DNA from 2 places in the Shewanella sp. 125m-1 genome. Region 1 is predicted to be linked to the other one. Evidence: riboswitches for the same ligand, from Rfam matches in the RefSeq annotation. Region 1 holds a riboswitch; the other holds the start of a gene.

Region 1 (8,884 bases):
CAGGCGTTAGACGGTAAGTTTCAGAGGCAATAGTTTCAATTGTAAAGGACGGCTCTACAAAATCGACAGTTTGCTTACTTTGCACAACAAAGCTGCCTTTAAGTACACCAGATTCCGACATATTCGGGTTAAACACAGCTGTGCCTGTAACTAACCGGGGGGTGTCAGCAGTATATTTATCACCGTTTAATAAGTAACTTCTACCATTTGGCTTCAATGTTTCAGTTTGTCGTTTTAATGAGGATGTTACTAAAGGTTCTGCCGCAACGTCAGCAATTAAATTCGCATTGGAATTGGCGTTAGTATCTTCATTGCTAGGATTAACCCCTAGAGTTGTTACCGGAGTTGCTTTATCTGCAGTACAACCGGCACCTAGACACAATAGTGCCAGTAAGGGGATTAGTCTCATAAGATTGCTCCAAATAAAATCTTTATATGTACTTGCTCTTTGATTTGTACATTATCATAACATTAGACATTTTGAAGATTTTAGAATGATTTAAATCTCAAACAGGTTGGTCATCACCTTATAAAGTTCAGTGCCTTGGTACACAGAAGCTGAGGCAAAATGTAGGATAGGTACACAATCTTGCTGAAGGCTAAGCGGAGTTAACTCTTTATCTGTGCCATATAGATCCAGCCTTAATATATTTGCCAATGGACGACCCGCATCAAGCTTTTCACCGAGCACAGCTTGATACTCAACAAGGCCTGCCGTTGGTGCATGAAACTTTTTATAATCTTTCAGGTAACAGCCATACCTTGTCATTTTGGCAGGTTCAACCTTATCACTGACCACACCACGATGACTTAAATAAGCCAAAATACCCATCGCATCATTGGCCGCATCTTCCATATCGATACGTTCTTGGCTTCCAAGCTCTAAAGTAAACGCCCCAACAGGCACCTTAAAGCTGCGTCCTTGAGACTGTACAAATTCGGTTAATTGCCACCAGGGGCAAAATGCCGCTTCATCCATAGCGCCGCCAAAGTCATTAGGGATCACTAAGCTATAAGGAATAGAAAAGTAAGCCGCTGAAGCCACATCGTATTGTGGGCAATATAGATGTTTACACGATTTAGGCCCTGTATGCAGATCTATCACAATATCAGCTGCATGCGCTAAAGACTGCAAAGTCACCGCAAGGCGCTTTCCAGTTGTCACGCCCCATTCACTGTTTAGATGCAACTGGCAAGACTCTATTAGATGTAAACGAAAGGCTTGAGTAAGCGCCTCATTATCTAAATGAGAATGCTGCAGATACCAACTGGCAACATCAAGGTTATGATCTAAGTATTCGCGGTTCCAATTCACCCCAGTAATAGGGTCGAAACGTCCCAGGGTAAACTCACCGCTTTTCTGATTAATACCTAGAGGGTTGGCTAGCGGCAACAGAGTCACCTCACCTCTTACATCCATTTTTTCTAATCGTTTCATCAACTGAAAAATAACCGCGTTACCCTGCACCTCAGCGCCGTGTACATTGGCTTGAATAAAAACCTTAGGCGCTAATGGGTCTTTGCCTGCCATACGATAAACAGGAACATTCAGTTCCTGTCCTGTCGCCAATTCACCGACTTTCAGGCTCGATTGGGTAAATTCCATAAATTACCGTGTTCCTAGCAATTAGTTTAAATGAGGCTTCAAAGCTTTAGTTTCCACCTCATAGCTTTCAAATATTCAGCTTTCAAACATTTAGTTTTCCAGGCCTTAACTTTCAAATAAGTTTTCATGCAGGGCGCGGATCACATTAGCCGCCTCGGCCTCATCGACCAAAATACACAAGTTATGTGGACTCGCTCCTTGGCAGATCATACGTACATTATAAGTTTCCAGTACTTCAAATACCCTTCGGCACACGCCTGGCGTCGAGGCAATATTGTTGCCAATCACCGCAACCAAGGCTAAACCATCTTCAACACGCACGCGGCAATGCTGCGACAACTCTTGCAATAACGCCTCGCTAAGTAAGCCCTGCCCACTTGAGTCAGAGCCAGTTTTATCTAAGGTTAATGCCACATTGACCTCAGATGTGGTGATTAAATCAACACTGATCTTATGGCGGGCTAAGGTTGCAAATGTTTCAGCCAAGAAGCCTTGCGCATGCAGCATTTGTAAGCTGTGAAGATTAAGTAAAGTTTGATCGCGGCGCACGGCAACGGCGCGGTATACCGGCTCACTTTGTACCGTATGGCGGATCCAAGTGCCGCCCTGTTCAGGAGCCCAGCTTGAGCCAACAAACACCTGAATTTTTTGTCTTACGGCAGGCAATATTGTTGCAGGGTGTAAAACTTTAGCGCCAAAGGTCGCCATCTCAGCGGCTTCATTAAAGCTAATTTCGGCAATCGGACTGGCATTAGGCGCAAGTCTTGGGTCTGTGGTGTAAATGCCGGCTACATCGGTCCAGATCTCAACCGCTGTCGCTTGTAATGCTTCGGCCAGCAATGCGGCTGAATAATCGCTACCACCACGCCCAAGGGTTGTGGTGTTGCCTTCACTATCTGCGCCCACAAAACCTTGAGTCACAATCACTTGCTCTGCAAGTAGTGGCTTAAGATGTGTTTGAGCAAGCTCAGCAATCTGTTCTATTTGGGGTTCGGCGCGGCCATGGTGGCTATCGGTGCGCAGTACTTGACGCACATCAAATGCTGAAGCGTTAGCCCCCTTCTCTCTTAACACTGCAGCAAAAAACACAGATGAGCACATCTCGCCCTGGGATAGGAGTTCATCCATCACGGCTTTGCTACGGGTAAGCTTTAAGCGTTCGCTTAGGGTCGCGATATGGCTCAAGGTACGATCAATTTGAGCCGCCACATCACTTGGGCTGCCTAGCTTATCTAGAATTTGATATTGAATAGAAGCGATCTTTTTAATCAGCGCCTTTGACTCTTCCGCGCTGGTTTCTGCCTGCGTGAGTGCCACTAACTGATTGGTCACGCCACTCGAGGCGCTAACAACTACCACTCGGGTTTGTGGATTAGCAATAATAATATCTGCACAGCGCTGCATGGCGTCATAGTCAGCCACTGAAGTGCCACCAAACTTGGCGACGTTTAACTGTGTTTGCTCTTGCGAGCTTGTAGATAATGAAGCATCGACTAACGACATAGTACTGCCTCCACATTATATAGAGACGGCTGACACTGACTAAATTGGGTATTTTGAATAACTAACATGAATAAGCTCCGAACTAACTTCGTTCGAAGAGCCTGGTGCAATGATATGCACCCCATAAGATGGGGAAACAGCGATCGTCACCAGAAGCTCTCCACCATAAAAAAACATTGGTGACAATCGACAGGATTCAGCCTGCACAACCAACATTCAAGCCTGACCAAATGGCATTGAATATCTCGGCGCTAATCTCCCTCATAAGCCATCATAGGAGTTTGGTCCCCTCCAACTTACTACCTAGTTAGCGCTCCTCTTCTGTACTTACCTTGTATGAAGCAAATTACTTTCGAAAAAGCTGCTTTGTATACAAAATAACAGGTTAAAAAATATCAAAAAATAACCAATTAAGTCAATGGAAATCTTAGATGATTTAATTTCATACCATATCTGGAAGCTCCATGACCCAATTGACCCGAGGAGAAAATGCGCCCAACAATGTTTCTTGGCAAGGCAACAAGCAAGGAACAAGTTGCAATTGATCCGCTTCAACATAATAAATGGCATTTTGATTAAACTGGCAGCCGAGTTTAATGGCCGAGGCCTTATCGGTTGATATTGCCCAACTCTTTTCCATATGCTTTCTATCTTGAGATGCGCCTATCATTGCTCGGTAGGGAAAGCCCGATCTGTGTATTTCATGTTGAAGTTTTCGGTCTAAAAGACCATTTTGGCAAGGAGTCAGCACGACTCCTTTTGGGTTGTACGCAGTGATGATAGCGAACGATAATTGAGAGGATAAGGTTTGAGTAAACAGAAATTCAGTTTGTTGATAAGTGTGCCAAAGGCTGTCGACTGAGTTGTTCATTGCTAACAAATTCTCCGATTTAGGTGGGATTATTATAGCAAACTCGTTAGCGCTTCCTAGTTACGTGATACAGGTCACACGCGACAAAAATATCAAAACTAATTAAATCAATACTATAGTTTGCAAATAGTGATCTAAATCATATCATCAAGTAATTTTGTTAACATTTCATTTGTTAACAAATGCCTAAAACGAGTACAATAAGGCTTGTTGATTGACTCACGCCGATACATGTAACGAACACATTTTGTTACACATATCTGAAACAGATAGAAGAGTAATCCACACAGCTGTATCAAATGTGATCTATGTTTGATTTAACATTTAAACTTCATAGAAAACGGTCGTTAAGGAACTTTTTCCTACAATTGTTAATCGAAGTTTATACAGTTCACGTTTTTCCATATGTGAGATACCCATACTTTGCTTATCATGCAGTGTGTTGCTGTTTCGAGCCAGTTTTGAAAGCACCTACGTGTATCAGTGATTTATCAGCATAACTAGATGGAGTATAAACTTTATTATACTCATGGTTAGAATTGACAGAGATTAGGTAATTAATATGCAAAACCCGCACATTCTTATTGTTGAAGATGAAGCAGTAACAAGAAACACACTTAGAAGTATTTTTGAAGCAGAAGGATATGTGGTCACTGAAGCCAATGACGGCGCTGAAATGCATAAGGCTATGCAAGACAACAAAGTTAACTTGGTCGTTATGGATATTAACTTACCAGGCAAAAACGGTCTTTTACTAGCTCGTGAACTTCGTGAAATTAATAATATCGGTCTAATCTTCCTAACAGGTCGTGATAACGAAGTTGATAAGATCCTAGGTCTTGAAATTGGTGCTGATGATTATATCACTAAGCCATTCAACCCACGTGAATTGACAATCCGTGCACGTAACCTATTAACTCGCGTTAATAGCACAGGTACAGATTCTGAAGAGAAAAGCGCAGTTGAGTTCTACCGTTTCAACGGTTGGAGCCTTGAAATCAACAGCCGTTCTCTTGTTAGCCCACAAGGTGAGTCATACAAGCTACCGCGCAGCGAATTCCGCGCTATGCTTCACTTTGTTGAGAACCCAGGTAAGATCTTAAGCCGTGCAGACCTTCTAATGAAGATGACTGGTCGCGAGCTTAAGCCACACGACCGTACTGTTGACGTAACAATCCGTCGTATCCGTAAGCACTTCGAAAGCTTACCTGATACGCCAGAAATCATCGCAACAATCCACGGTGAAGGTTACCGTTTTTGCGGTAGCTTAGAAGATTAATTCTAAGCTCCGTTTCAGTACTAATTGAAGTGCTGATAAATAAAAAGCCAGTCAATTGACTGGCTTTTTTTATGTTTATATTTAATCCGCCGCTAAGAGTGAATGGCAGCGTCCAATTATTAGAGTATCTACTTAAATAAAATTGAGTTTAATTGAGGCTCAAGATTATTTTTCGAATAATAACAAAGCATCCCCCCAAAATTAACTACCTACAAAGTAGTAGTTAATTGGAGATATTCCATCGGTTGGCATAAATTGCACAAATACTATTGCGCCATCATTCAGCATCTAAGCTAACTATTAATCATATTTAATTTAAAATTCATCATTATTAAAAACGTAGCAATGATCATTAATAATTAATCACCACTACGCTTTACACTTAATAATCAAGAACAAACCAATTACTTTAGTTGACGGTCTAAAAAGTCTGCTAATGAGCGATATAGATGTACCCTCACCTTCTCACCGCGCATCGAGTGCTTAGAGCCTGGATAGTCGATCATCTGAAACAACTTCCCCTCATCCTGCAGCGCCTTATACACGCGCGTACTGTTCTCAAATAAGACATTATCATCAGCCATACCATGGTACATCAGCAAACCTGACTGATAGCCGGTCACATACGGCAGCACACTGCTGGCCTCATAACCTTCAGCATTCGTCTCAGGGTGGCCTAAGTAACGCTCAGTGTAGTGAGTATCGTAAAGTGACCAGTCTGATACTGGCGCACCTGAAATAGCCGCCTTAAAGTAATCCGGCGCCTTAAATAGGCTCATTAACGCCATATAACCGCCATAGCTATGGCCATAGATTGCGATATTATCAGAATCGACGAAAGGCAAAGTACGTAGGTAATCCACGCCCACCTTCTGATCGTTAACCTCTACCTCACCAAGCTGCTTATAAATCACATATTCAAACTTGGTGCCACGGTGCGCCGAGCCACGGTTATCGAGCTGATAAACAATATAGCCTTGTTGCAACAGGTGCTGAGTAAAGTAGTCTTGATGACTCCAGCTGTTCACCACCAGCTGCGCATGTGGGCCGCCATAAACGCGCACCACCACAGGATACTTCTTCGATGCATCAAAGTTCGTCGGTTTATACAATCGGTATTGCAACATCTGGCCATCTTCAGCCTTTAGTTCACCAAATTCAGGTACCTGCCATAAACCAAAGTAGTTATATAGCGGGTGACCCTGTTTAACCTCATTTTGCTCAACCCAGGCTAGGCGCTCACCGCTACGGTCGTGCAGGCTCACCTGTGGCGGCTGTGAAAGACTACTAAAATAATCGAGGTACACTGGTTTATTGTCGGCAAATACCGCCTCGTGCATACCGCTACGCTGGCTGATGCTTTCAACCTTGCCACCACTGAGTGCCACGCGATAAAGTTGCTTCTCGGTGACCTTAGTCTTGCGACCGGTGAAGTAGATATCTCCAGCTTTTTCGTCAACATATTCAACCGCATCGACCGCCCAATCACCAGAGGTTAGCTGGCGAATAACCTTGCCATCTAGACCAATCAAATACAGATGATTAAAACCGTCTCGCTCAGACGCCCAGATAAACGCATCTTGCTGCTTTAAAAAGTACAGGTCGTCATTAAGATTTACCCAAGCTTCACTGCGCTCTTTAACTAGGTCTTTACCGTTTTTAATATCATCAATTGCCACAACACGTAAGTCTAGCGCTTGCTGATCTCGGCTCTGCCACTGATACGACAAATGCTTACTATCAGGCAACCACTTAACTCGCGGCAAGTAGATATCGGTATCTTTACCTAAATCCACCCAAGCGACTCGTTTATCTTTAAGGGTCACTACGCCAAGCTCGACCTTGACGTTATTCTCGCCCGCATAGGGATAACGCTGCTCGGTCAGCTTAATTCCGTCGGCATAAATTTCATTGCGGGTAACCAATTCCACGCCCGATTCATCGATGCGAGTATAGGCAATCGCCGACTCATCCGGCGCCCACCAGTAACCCGTCATTCTGCCCATCTCTTCTTGAGCTACAAATTCGGCCATGCCATTTTTAATCGCGCCGCCGCCATCGGTAGTCAGCGCGGTGATCTTTTGCGTTTTTAAGTCCAACACATACAAGTTTTGCTCACGCACAAACGACACAAAATGCCCTTTAGGCGAGAGTCTCGCATCAGTCGCAAAGCCCTCACCCGTTTCAAGCAGTTTTACCTTGTTGTCATTGACCGAGTAGTAGTACAGCAAGCCCGCAGCGGGAATTAAAATCGCCTCACCATTGTCAGACCAAAAGTATTCCATGATCCCCTGACCATAAATACGCTGACGCTCACGGCGCGCCTTTTCTTCGTCAGACAATTCACCCGCTTCAAGCTTATCAGCATCAATCAATACGCTTTGCTTGCCGCTTGCTACGTCCATCTGCCATAAGTCATACAAATGTTGATTGTCTTTGCGTCCAGCAAGATAGGTAACACGCTTACCATCTGGTGACAGCTTTAGCCCGCGTGGGCTGCTGCCAGCAAGAGCAGGAGATGCGTACATACGCTCGATAGTGAGTGGCTCGGTGCCACCGGGGAGTGATGATGCTTGAGCAGTTGCTGTAGAGCTCAGCACCAAAGGCAAAGAGGCTAGCAGTAAACTCATCCAATTCTTTTTCATTATTATTCCCTGGATTAATCGCGAAATCTTATTCAGTCGTTCCAAATTGAAAGTTAGACTGAAAATTCGCCTACATTGTGCCTTAATCATTAGCAAAACAAAAACTATGCACTCAAACCCTGCTTTAGTCCTACTTGAGAGCAATCAAGCAGAAAGCCAATCTTTACGGCTGAAAAAACTAGCGCACTGAGGTATCATCGCCACAATAATAAAGAATACACTTTTGTCCTGACCTCAAACTCAATTTACTCACGTAAAATTGTATAGGAAACAAGATGCAAACTCTGGCTGAAAACCTGACATCACAAGCAATTTCTCCTACTCTTGAAAAACTTATCCTTACCCTAGCTAACACCTCTAAAGAGATTAGCCACGCAGTACGCCACGGCGCACTAGCAGGCGTGTTAGGCGCAACAGAACAAGAAAACGTTCAAGGCGAGACTCAGAAGAAACTCGATATCATCACCAATGATATGCTCAAAGATGCCCTAAAGGCCGACGGCACAGTGCGTGGTATCGCATCGGAAGAAGAAGACTACGTGGTTGAAGCCGATGCTAACGGCGAGTTCCTAGTATGTTTTGACCCACTAGATGGCTCTTCTAACATCGATATCAACTCGCTTGTAGGTACTATCTTCTCTGTATTGCCAGCCCCTGCTGGCGAGCTAACTGAAAAAAGTTTCTTGCAAGCAGGTCGTAACCAGGTTGCGGCGGGTTATGTGCTATACGGTCCATCAACCATGTTGGCATTAACGACTGGTCAAGGCGTACAGCTATTTACCCTAAACCCAGAAACTAACGAGTTTTTGCTAACAGATGGCGCAATGGCTATCAGCAAAGACACTGGCGAGTTTGCGATTAACATGTCAAACCAACGCTTCTGGGAAGCGCCAATGCAGACTTACATCAGCGACTTGCTGCTAGGTCAAATTGGCCCACGTGAAAAGTCATTTAACATGCGCTGGATTGCAGCCATGGTT
Region 2 (8,884 bases), on a different contig from region 1:
CGGCTCTATGGTGCCTGCAGTGGTAAACAATACCGAAAAAGAAGCGGCAGACATCCAAGCGATGATCAATAAGACTGGCGGTAATTTTGAGTTGGCACCATGGGATTGGGCTTACTACGCAGAATTAGTACGCAAAGAAAAGTACGATTTAGATGAAAGTGCCATTCGCCCGTACTTTGAGTTTGACAGAGTACTAGAAGATGGCGTGTTCTTTACCTTAAAAGCGCTTTATGGCGTGAGCTTAACTCCGCGTCCCGATCTTCCTGTTTATCATGAGGATGTGAAAGCCTACGAAATGTTTGATGAAGATGGCACAAGTATCGCAATCTTCTACACCGACTACTTCTCTCGTGAAGGTAAGCGCGGCGGAGCATGGATGAGCTCATTTGTTACCCAGTCAGAGCTACTTAACCAAAAGCCTGTTGTGGTTAACGTGATGAATATTAAAAAAGCGCCTAAAGGCGAGCCAACTTTTGTTAGCTACGATGAAGTCACCACCATGTTCCATGAAATGGGACACGGTACTCACGGCATGTTCTCTAAAGTGGTTTATCCAACGCTCTCAGGAACTGCTGTATCACGAGACTTTGTTGAGTTTCCATCGACATTCGAAGAGGATTGGGCCGCGCATCCAAAGGTGCTTGCAAACTATGCTAAGCATTATGAAACGGGTGAGCCGATCCCACAGGAGTTACTCAACAAGCTACTTAAATCTCGCAGCTTTAATCAAGGCTTCGATACCTTAGAGTACATGTCAGCAGCGCTGGTTGATTTAGAGTGGCACTCACTTAACGCGAACGCACCACTACAAGATGTGGCCAGCTTTGAAGCGGCAGCGCTTAAGAAGCACGGCGTAGATTTACCTGCTGTGCCGCCACGCTATAAGTCGACTTACTTTGCTCACGCCTTCCCGGGCGGATACTCTGCAAGTTATTACGCTTACATGTGGAGTGAGATTTTAGCTGCTGATGCGTTTGCCTACGTGCAAACACAAGGTGGCTTAAATCGTGAAATTGGCATGAAGTTTAGAAAGACTATCCGCGAAGTCGGTAATACCGTTGCGCCTATGGATGCCTACAAAGCCTTTAGAGGTCAAGAACCGACGACTGATGCATTGCTAGAGCGACGTGGCTTAAACTAAGCGCTATTGCGCTACAGAGGTCATACGCTGCCAGCTAAATTGGTTAGCCTAAAAACAAAAAATCCGCTCTAACTAGAGCGGATTTTTTATGGTTCTAATTTATCGAGGTGCAGCTTGCGCATATCTCAATAAGGGCTATTACCTTTATTGCTTACATTGAGAATCAGGTGAACATGCCTTGATCCGTAGCACAATAATACTGATCACAAACAATACGCTACAAGCGATTAAGCCCGCAGTAACCGATTCAGTAAAGCCGAGCACTAAGTAACCCACAATGCTGATCCCCGCAACAATTAATGCGTAAGGCAATTGCGTCATAACATGGTCAATATGGTGGCAGTTCGCTCCGGTTGACGACAAAATAGTGGTATCAGAGATAGGTGAACAATGGTCACCAAATACCGCACCCGCAAGCACTGAAGATAGCATTGGCAACATCATGCCAGTGTGACTTCCCATCGCCATATCGGCTGCAATTGGCAGCATAATACCAAAGGTACCCCAGCTGGTGCCGGTTGAAAATGCAGTCAAACCTGCAAGAATAAAGAGCACTGCAGGAAGCATCGCAAATGGAATGTTACCCGTTGCCAAGCTCGCCATGTACTTACCGGTTTCAATCTGTCCAATCACACCCGCAATGGTCCAAGCAAACAGTAAGATATAGATTGCAGGCAGCATTGACTTAGCGCCTTCAAACAGGCCTTTAGCAATCATAGACTTAGCCACGCCTTGATAGATGACTAATGCAAGCGTTACAACTAAGCCAAGCAAAGCACCAAAGAATAGCGATGAACCTACATCGGTATTTTCAAATGCACCAATTAGACTAAATTCTATGCCTTTAGCCGCTAATGCATCCCCACCACTGCTTACCATGAAGTAGAAAGTGGCAAAAACTAACACTGTGATTGGCAGGAATAAGCCAATAATCTTACCCGTATCCGCTTCTGGTAAACCAGAGTTAGCCCCAGGCGGTAACCCTTTAGACTCGTCGTATAAGTGGCCTTTTTGTGCGTTCAGCTCTTGCTGACGCATTGGGCCAATATCTAATCCCATTAACGCAACACAAAGCAGCAGTAACAATGCAAAGATCGCGTAGAAGTTCATCGGGATCATCTGTACGAATATGCTCAAATGCCCTGTATCGGCAAATCCATGTGCGGTTAGAATGCCGCCAATCAAGGCGATGATATAAGCCCCCCAACTTGATACAGGTGAAATAACGCAAATAGGCGCGGCTGTAGAATCAAGTAAGTAGGCTAACTTAGTACGTGAAATGTAATACCTGTCGGTGAGTGGTCGTGCGACACTACCAACAACTAAACTGTTGAAGTAATCGTCAATGAAAACCACACAACCTAAAAACATGGTGAGTAGCTTAGCATCGCGCTTATTACGAATATGAGTACGAGCCCAATCAGCAAAGGCTCTTGCTGAACCACTTACCGTGATCAACGCAGTGATCATACCCAGTACCACTAAGAAACCTAAAATATATAGGTTCCAACTATTTAAAGCACCATCGTCCCATACGAGAGACAGCACTTTAGTACTTAAATATTGACCCGTTTGCATTACAGAAAAATCGGTAAGCAGTAATGCTCCCAACAAAATCCCAAAACCCAAAGAGAGCAAAACACGACGCGTGAGCATCGCCAGTACGATGGCCACTACCGGAGGTAGCAGCGATAAAGCCGAATCGGCATAGCTTATAATTGTCATTTTTAATTTCTTCGCTAAATACGAATGGAGGCCGACTGAACTGGTGGGATATAGCAGTAGATATCTGATTACACCTGTCCTATCAGTAGCGCTCCATAGCCATATTAATGGTTCGTCATTAATATAAAAATTCTTATCTTCCAGATAAGAAATACTATGGCAGTGCTGTACCTATTTGGTTACAGCCCCAGCAACTAGCCCCGATATGCTATGTCACTTCGGCACTAAATCCTTTCTCGATAGATCAGCGGTATCACCCTACTTATCGATACTAATATTTAATGCACCTCTACTTCTCAGGACGCAATTTAAGGCTAGCTCAAAAAGCGTGACGGACATAAAAACATAAGCGGCTTTAGAGATGCTACTCTAAAGCCGCTTATCGTGACACAGATCACTAACAATACCCAGTACAACTCACAGCTATTAACAGTTTGCCAAACTATTAGACACAATTGACCTTGCTGTAGCAGTAATAGGTTATACCAAGTTCCATTTACAGCAGTGCGATTAATTTTGGCACAGCTTCAAAAAGATCGGCTTCAAGACCATAATCTGCCACTTGGAAAATCGGAGCTTCTGGATCTTTGTTGATAGCAACAATCACCTTTGAATCCTTCATGCCAGCCAAGTGCTGAATCGCGCCTGAAATACCCACAGCAATGTATAAATCTGGCGCAACAATTTTACCGGTTTGGCCTACTTGTAAGTCGTTTGGTACGTAGCCTGCATCAACTGCCGCACGAGATGCGCCAAGCGCGCCACCTAACTTATCAGCCAGTTGCTCTAAAATAGCGAAGTTTTCACTATTTCCTAGCGCGCGGCCACCCGACACCACTACCGATGCACTGCCAAGCTCTGGACGCTCAGATTCCGTTAGGCTTTGAGTCACAAACTCTACCTGCGAAGCAAACTCTGGTGATAGTGTCACCAATCCAGCACTGCCGTCAGCAGCAACCGCGTCAAACGCGCTTGAGCGAACCGTCATGACTTTCTTGTCATCTAAACTTTGTACCGTCGCAAGGGCGTTACCCGCATAAACTGGACGAACAAAGGTGTCAGAACTCACCACTTCTATCACTTCAGAAAGCTGAGATACATCGAGTAACGCAGCAACGCGCGGTAACACATCTTTACCAAAGCTTGAAGCTGCAGCGAGTACATGTTCATAATCAGATGCGATGCTTATCATCAAGTCTGACACATTGTCCGCGAGGTGATTGGCGTATGACCCTGAGTCTGCAACCAAGACATTTCGCACACCAGCTAACTTTTGTGCTTCGCTTGCCACAGCACCACAGTTATGGCCAACGACTAATACGTCGATGTCGCCACCAATTGCCTGAGCACAGGCAACGACTTTAGCGGTATCCAGCTTTAGACTGGCGTTATCGTGTTCTGCTAATACTAAAATTGCCATTAGATCACCTTCGCTTCATTCTTTAACTTTTCAACCAACTCCTCGACAGACGCAACCATGACTCCACCACTGCGCTGGGCAGGTGGTGTGACTTTAACAATTGTCTGATGAGATTTAAGCGTGACGTCAAGATCTGCCGGCGTCAGAGTTTCAAGCGGTTTGCGCTTGGCTTTCATAATATTGGGTAACTTGGCATAACGCGGCTCATTCAGACGAAGGTCAGCGGTAACCACTGCTGGCAATGAAACGTTAACGGTCTGTAGACCACCATCAATTTCACGCGTCACAACGAGCTTATCGCCATCAAGTTTCACTTCTGAGGCAAACGTTGCTTGCGGCATTTTAGCGATAGCGGCAAGCATCTGACCTGTTTGGTTGTTATCACCGTCAATCGATTGCTTACCAAGAATAACCAGCTGTGCTTGCTCTTTTTGCTGCACGGCATGAATAAGCTTAGCGATTGATAACGGAACCAGGTCTTCATCGGTTTCAATATGGATTGCACGATCGGCGCCCAATGCAAGTGCGGTTCTTAACTGCTCTTGCGATGCTTTAGGACCAACACTTAATACGACAATTTCAGAGGCGCTTCCGGCTTCCTTTAAACGAACGGCTTCTTCAACGGCAATCTCACAAAAAGGGTTAATGGCCATTTTTAGGTTTGCGGTATCAACACCAGTATTGTCAGCGTTAACCCTGACTTTTACATTGGCATCGACGACACGTTTAACTGGCACCAATACTTTCATAGGGCTTCCTTCTTACGTCTCTTTTAATGATCGGAATTAAGTAACCTAGCAGCAATATATGCCCAGCAAAGATTACTGAAATTAGGCTCACTTTACGTGCTGTTAACGTTAACGTCAACCGAGTTTCAAACACCTGTTCACTCTAGTTGACACTAGATAACATTTGCTTGTATTAATCAGCATAAAAACATTTATTAACTCGCAATATTAGTCTCATTATTCATATTAACCATATTCGATATAAATAATTCAAAAATAATATTTGCTCCGAAGCTAAATAGTTTCTATTATTTAACTCAATAATCTAATTCCCCATTTCATTCTTAATTGGACCCGAATAATTATGAGCGATTTTCTTGAAATATTGACCCATGGTCGTCGTTTTAAAGCAGCAGTTAAAGAATTATCACTGAATGATTTAAAAGAGCTATCAGTAAAGTTAGAAAAAATTATTGAAGAGAAAGCTTCTCAACAAGCTGAAGAGCAAGAAGCAATGGCTGAGCGTAATGCCAAAATCGAAGAGATCCGTAAGCAAATGGAAGCTATCGGATTATCTGTTGATGATATTGGTGGAGCAGCAGTGAAAGCCGCTCCTAAGAAGCGTGCTCCTCGCCCAGCTAAATATCAAATTGAAGTTGATGGCGAGATGGTTCAATGGACTGGCCAAGGTCGCATGCCTACCGTATTTAAGAATCAACTTGAAAACGGCCGTACTATGGAAGACTTCTTGATCTAATTTCAAGTCTACCGACTAAAGCCCTGCTATGTGCAGGGCTTTTTTGTTTTTACGTTAATAATATTACATTGGTCGTTACAATTGCTGCTTAGTCATTGTTAATAAGTTAGGATACTCTCACCTATTTCCTGTTTATCTAACAATAATAAGTAGAATAATGCGTAAACATATCATCACAACCCCAATCGCTTTACTTAGCTTGTTATGCAGTCACGCTGCGTTTGCTAATGAGCAACTCACTGATAACACCCCAAGACTTACAGCATTAACTCATGCAGAACTGATGCTTGCCCCTGGTAAATCGTTAAAGAATGCCACCTTATTGATTGAAAATAACAAAATTAAGGCTGTTATCAAAAACAACGATATTCCTGAAGATGCTTTTGTTATTGATTTAACGGGACATACAATATATTCAGGCTTTATCGATCCCTTTACTGAATATGCCATTGAGTATGAAAGAGAAGCCCAAGATAAATCGGGGCCTGTATATGAAATAAAGCGAATTGGCGGCAATGCGAGTAATGGCGCAATACATGCCCAAATGCAATGGTTTAATTATGTCTACCCAGATAAAGACCAAGCAAAAAAATGGATTGATAACGGCTTCACCAGTGTTCAGTCTAGTTATTTAGATGGGATCTTTAGAGGACAAGGCGTGACAATATCATTAGCTGATAAAAAAGCTAACGATGTTATTTATAATGCACAGACAAGTCAGTTTATGGCCTTTAACAAAGGTTCATCTGTTCAAGATTACCCACAATCCTTAATGGGTAGTCTGGCATTAATAAGACAAACCTTCTCTGACGCTAAATGGTATAACGAAAATAAGAATAAAACCGCCTCTAGTAACGAGGTAGAATTTAATATTGCCTTAGAACGCTTAGGTGACCCAAAAAAACAACACTTTATCTTTGAGACTAAAAACCTCAATAACCAATTACGTGCAGCTCGATTATTAAACGAACATAACTTTAGCGGAAGCTTAATTGGTAACGGCAGTGAATATGCAAGGCTTTCTGAATTAAAGTCCTACCCCTTTAGTCTCGTTTTACCCTTAAATTACCCAGCAGCTCCAAAAATAACCGACGGTGACAGTGAGCGAGAGGTAAGTCTTGCCTCTTTAAGACACTGGGAACGTGCCCCGAGTAATCTCGCTATGGTGGCAAATGCAGAAATCCCCTTTGCATTAACTCAATATGGAATAGAATCCGATAAATTTTGGCCAAGGCTTAAACTCGCACTGACGAGAGGTTTATCTGAAGAAGCTGCACTGGCAGCGCTGACCACTGACGCCGCTGAAATTTCGGGAATTGATCACTTAGCCGGTAAGCTAGAGCCTGGCTTTATGGCTGATTTGGTGATCACCGATGGTAATATTTTTGATGACGGTAAAATTGTCAGTATTTGGTTACAAGGTGAAGAGCAGCAAGTCATCAATCGAGACCGAGCACTACTCGATCATGCCTATCAAATACAGATAGACGAATTAACCTTTGACCTTAATATCAGTCAATTCCCATCGCTAAGTGGTACTCTCTCAAGTGGCGAAAACGATATAAACCTTGCCAATCTGGACTATCAGTTAGGTCGCCTAAGCTTTAGCGCTGATCTTTCCAAGGCCGGCATAGAAGGTGTGAGTCGCTTTACGCTATGGTTAGATAACCAAGGATTAAGAGGCCGGTTACTCGATGGCAATAATCAAGCTATCCCCTTTGGCGGAATAAAGCTTGAGCCCATGGCCACCACAGACAATAGTGACAATGGTAATAAAAACAACGTAAAGCTTATATCCAAACAAACCTCCCCCAATCTGGCGTATGGCTTAAATGAGCAACCCGCACTTGATAAAGTGCATATTAAGAATGCCACCATCTGGACATCTGATGAGAGTGGCGTGTTAGTCAATAATGATTTGATTATTTCTCGGGGAAAAATTGAAGAGATAGGTCAAAATCTTAAAACACCTTCTGGCTACACCACTATTGATGCCACAGGGAAACACCTTACTGCTGGTATTATCGATGAGCATTCTCATATTGCCCTTAATGGCGGCACGAATGAAGGTACCGATGCGATAACCTCTGAGGTACGTATTGGCGATGTGATCAATCCAGACGATATTGCTATTTACCGAGGCCTTGCTGGCGGTGTTACCACAGTGCAGCTCCTACACGGCAGCGCTAACCCCATTGGCGGCCAAGCACAGATCATTCAGCTTAAGTGGGGTGATAATGCCCAGCAGCTTAAATTTGAAGGTGCACCAGCAAGTATTAAATTTGCCTTAGGTGAAAACGTAAAACAGAGTAATTGGGGTGATGCTTTCACCCGCCGATTCCCTCAAAGCCGTATCGGGGTAAAATCGCTGTTTAGTGAAGCCTTCAATGAAGCCCTTGCCTACCGCAAAGCACAAACGGATTATAACAAGATGCGTTCAAGCGAGCGTAGACGTACCGTTGCACCGCAATATAACTACCGCTTAGAGGCCATTGCTGAAGTACTTGAGCAAACTCGTAATATCCATATTCATTCTTATGTGCAATCTGAAATATTAATGTTCCTGCGTCTTGCTGAAGCGTATAACTTTAAGGTCAGCACCTTTACCCATATTCTTGAAGGTTACAAAGTTGCCGAAGAGATGGCTAAACATGGTGCTCATGCTTCTACCTTCTCTGATTGGTGGGCGTACAAATTTGAAGTCTATGATGCTATTCCACAAAATACCTGCTTAATGCAAGACAAAGGCGTACTCACCAGCATCAACTCCGATGACTATGAGATGCAGCGCAGACTCAACCAAGAAGCGGCAAAGTCGATGATGTATTGCGGTATGTCAGCAGAAGATGCCTGGAAGATGATCACCATCAACCCAGCTATTCAGCTTGGTATCGACGCGCAGGTCGGTTCATTGGTTGAAGATAAACAAGCCGATGTTGTGCTATGGGATAACCCGCCACTATCAGTCTATGCCAAGGTGGATTCGACCTGGATTAACGGCCGCCGCTATTTTGATCGTGAACAAGACAAAGTAGCGCAAATTGACGTCGTAACAGAACGCGCGGCGTTAATTCAAAAAGTCCTGCGCAGCGATGATGTCCATAAACAAGGTG

The links. A riboswitch is a leader RNA that binds a small molecule or an ion and turns the genes downstream of it on or off. The one in region 1 is predicted to bind lysine.
Region 2: it holds a riboswitch for lysine, as region 1 does, so the genes downstream of both, ACVBIK_RS05550 (Na+/H+ antiporter NhaC family protein) here and lysC (lysine-sensitive aspartokinase 3) in region 1, are expected to answer to the same signal.

What each region holds. Positions count from the first base shown of each region.
Region 1 covers NZ_JBRILT010000059.1:2,928-11,811, reverse strand. The annotation lists gene ACVBIK_RS18875 (hypothetical protein) at 1-409, opposite strand, end outside; gene ACVBIK_RS18870 (succinylglutamate desuccinylase/aspartoacylase family protein) at 500-1,606, opposite strand; gene lysC (lysine-sensitive aspartokinase 3) at 1,712-3,109, opposite strand; lysine riboswitch at 3,255-3,438, opposite strand; gene ACVBIK_RS18860 (DUF3293 domain-containing protein) at 3,552-3,980, opposite strand; gene arcA (two-component system response regulator ArcA) at 4,543-5,259, shown strand; gene ACVBIK_RS18850 (DPP IV N-terminal domain-containing protein) at 5,664-7,904, opposite strand; gene ACVBIK_RS18845 (class 1 fructose-bisphosphatase) at 8,180-8,884, shown strand, end outside.
Region 2 covers NZ_JBRILT010000007.1:95,150-104,033, forward strand. The annotation lists gene ACVBIK_RS05545 (M3 family metallopeptidase) at 1-1,141, shown strand, start outside; gene ACVBIK_RS05550 (Na+/H+ antiporter NhaC family protein) at 1,286-2,866, opposite strand; lysine riboswitch at 2,945-3,166, opposite strand; gene ACVBIK_RS05555 (electron transfer flavoprotein subunit alpha/FixB family protein) at 3,363-4,286, opposite strand; gene ACVBIK_RS05560 (electron transfer flavoprotein subunit beta/FixA family protein) at 4,286-5,035, opposite strand; gene ACVBIK_RS05565 (H-NS histone family protein) at 5,379-5,771, shown strand; gene ACVBIK_RS05570 (amidohydrolase family protein) at 5,929-8,884, shown strand, end outside.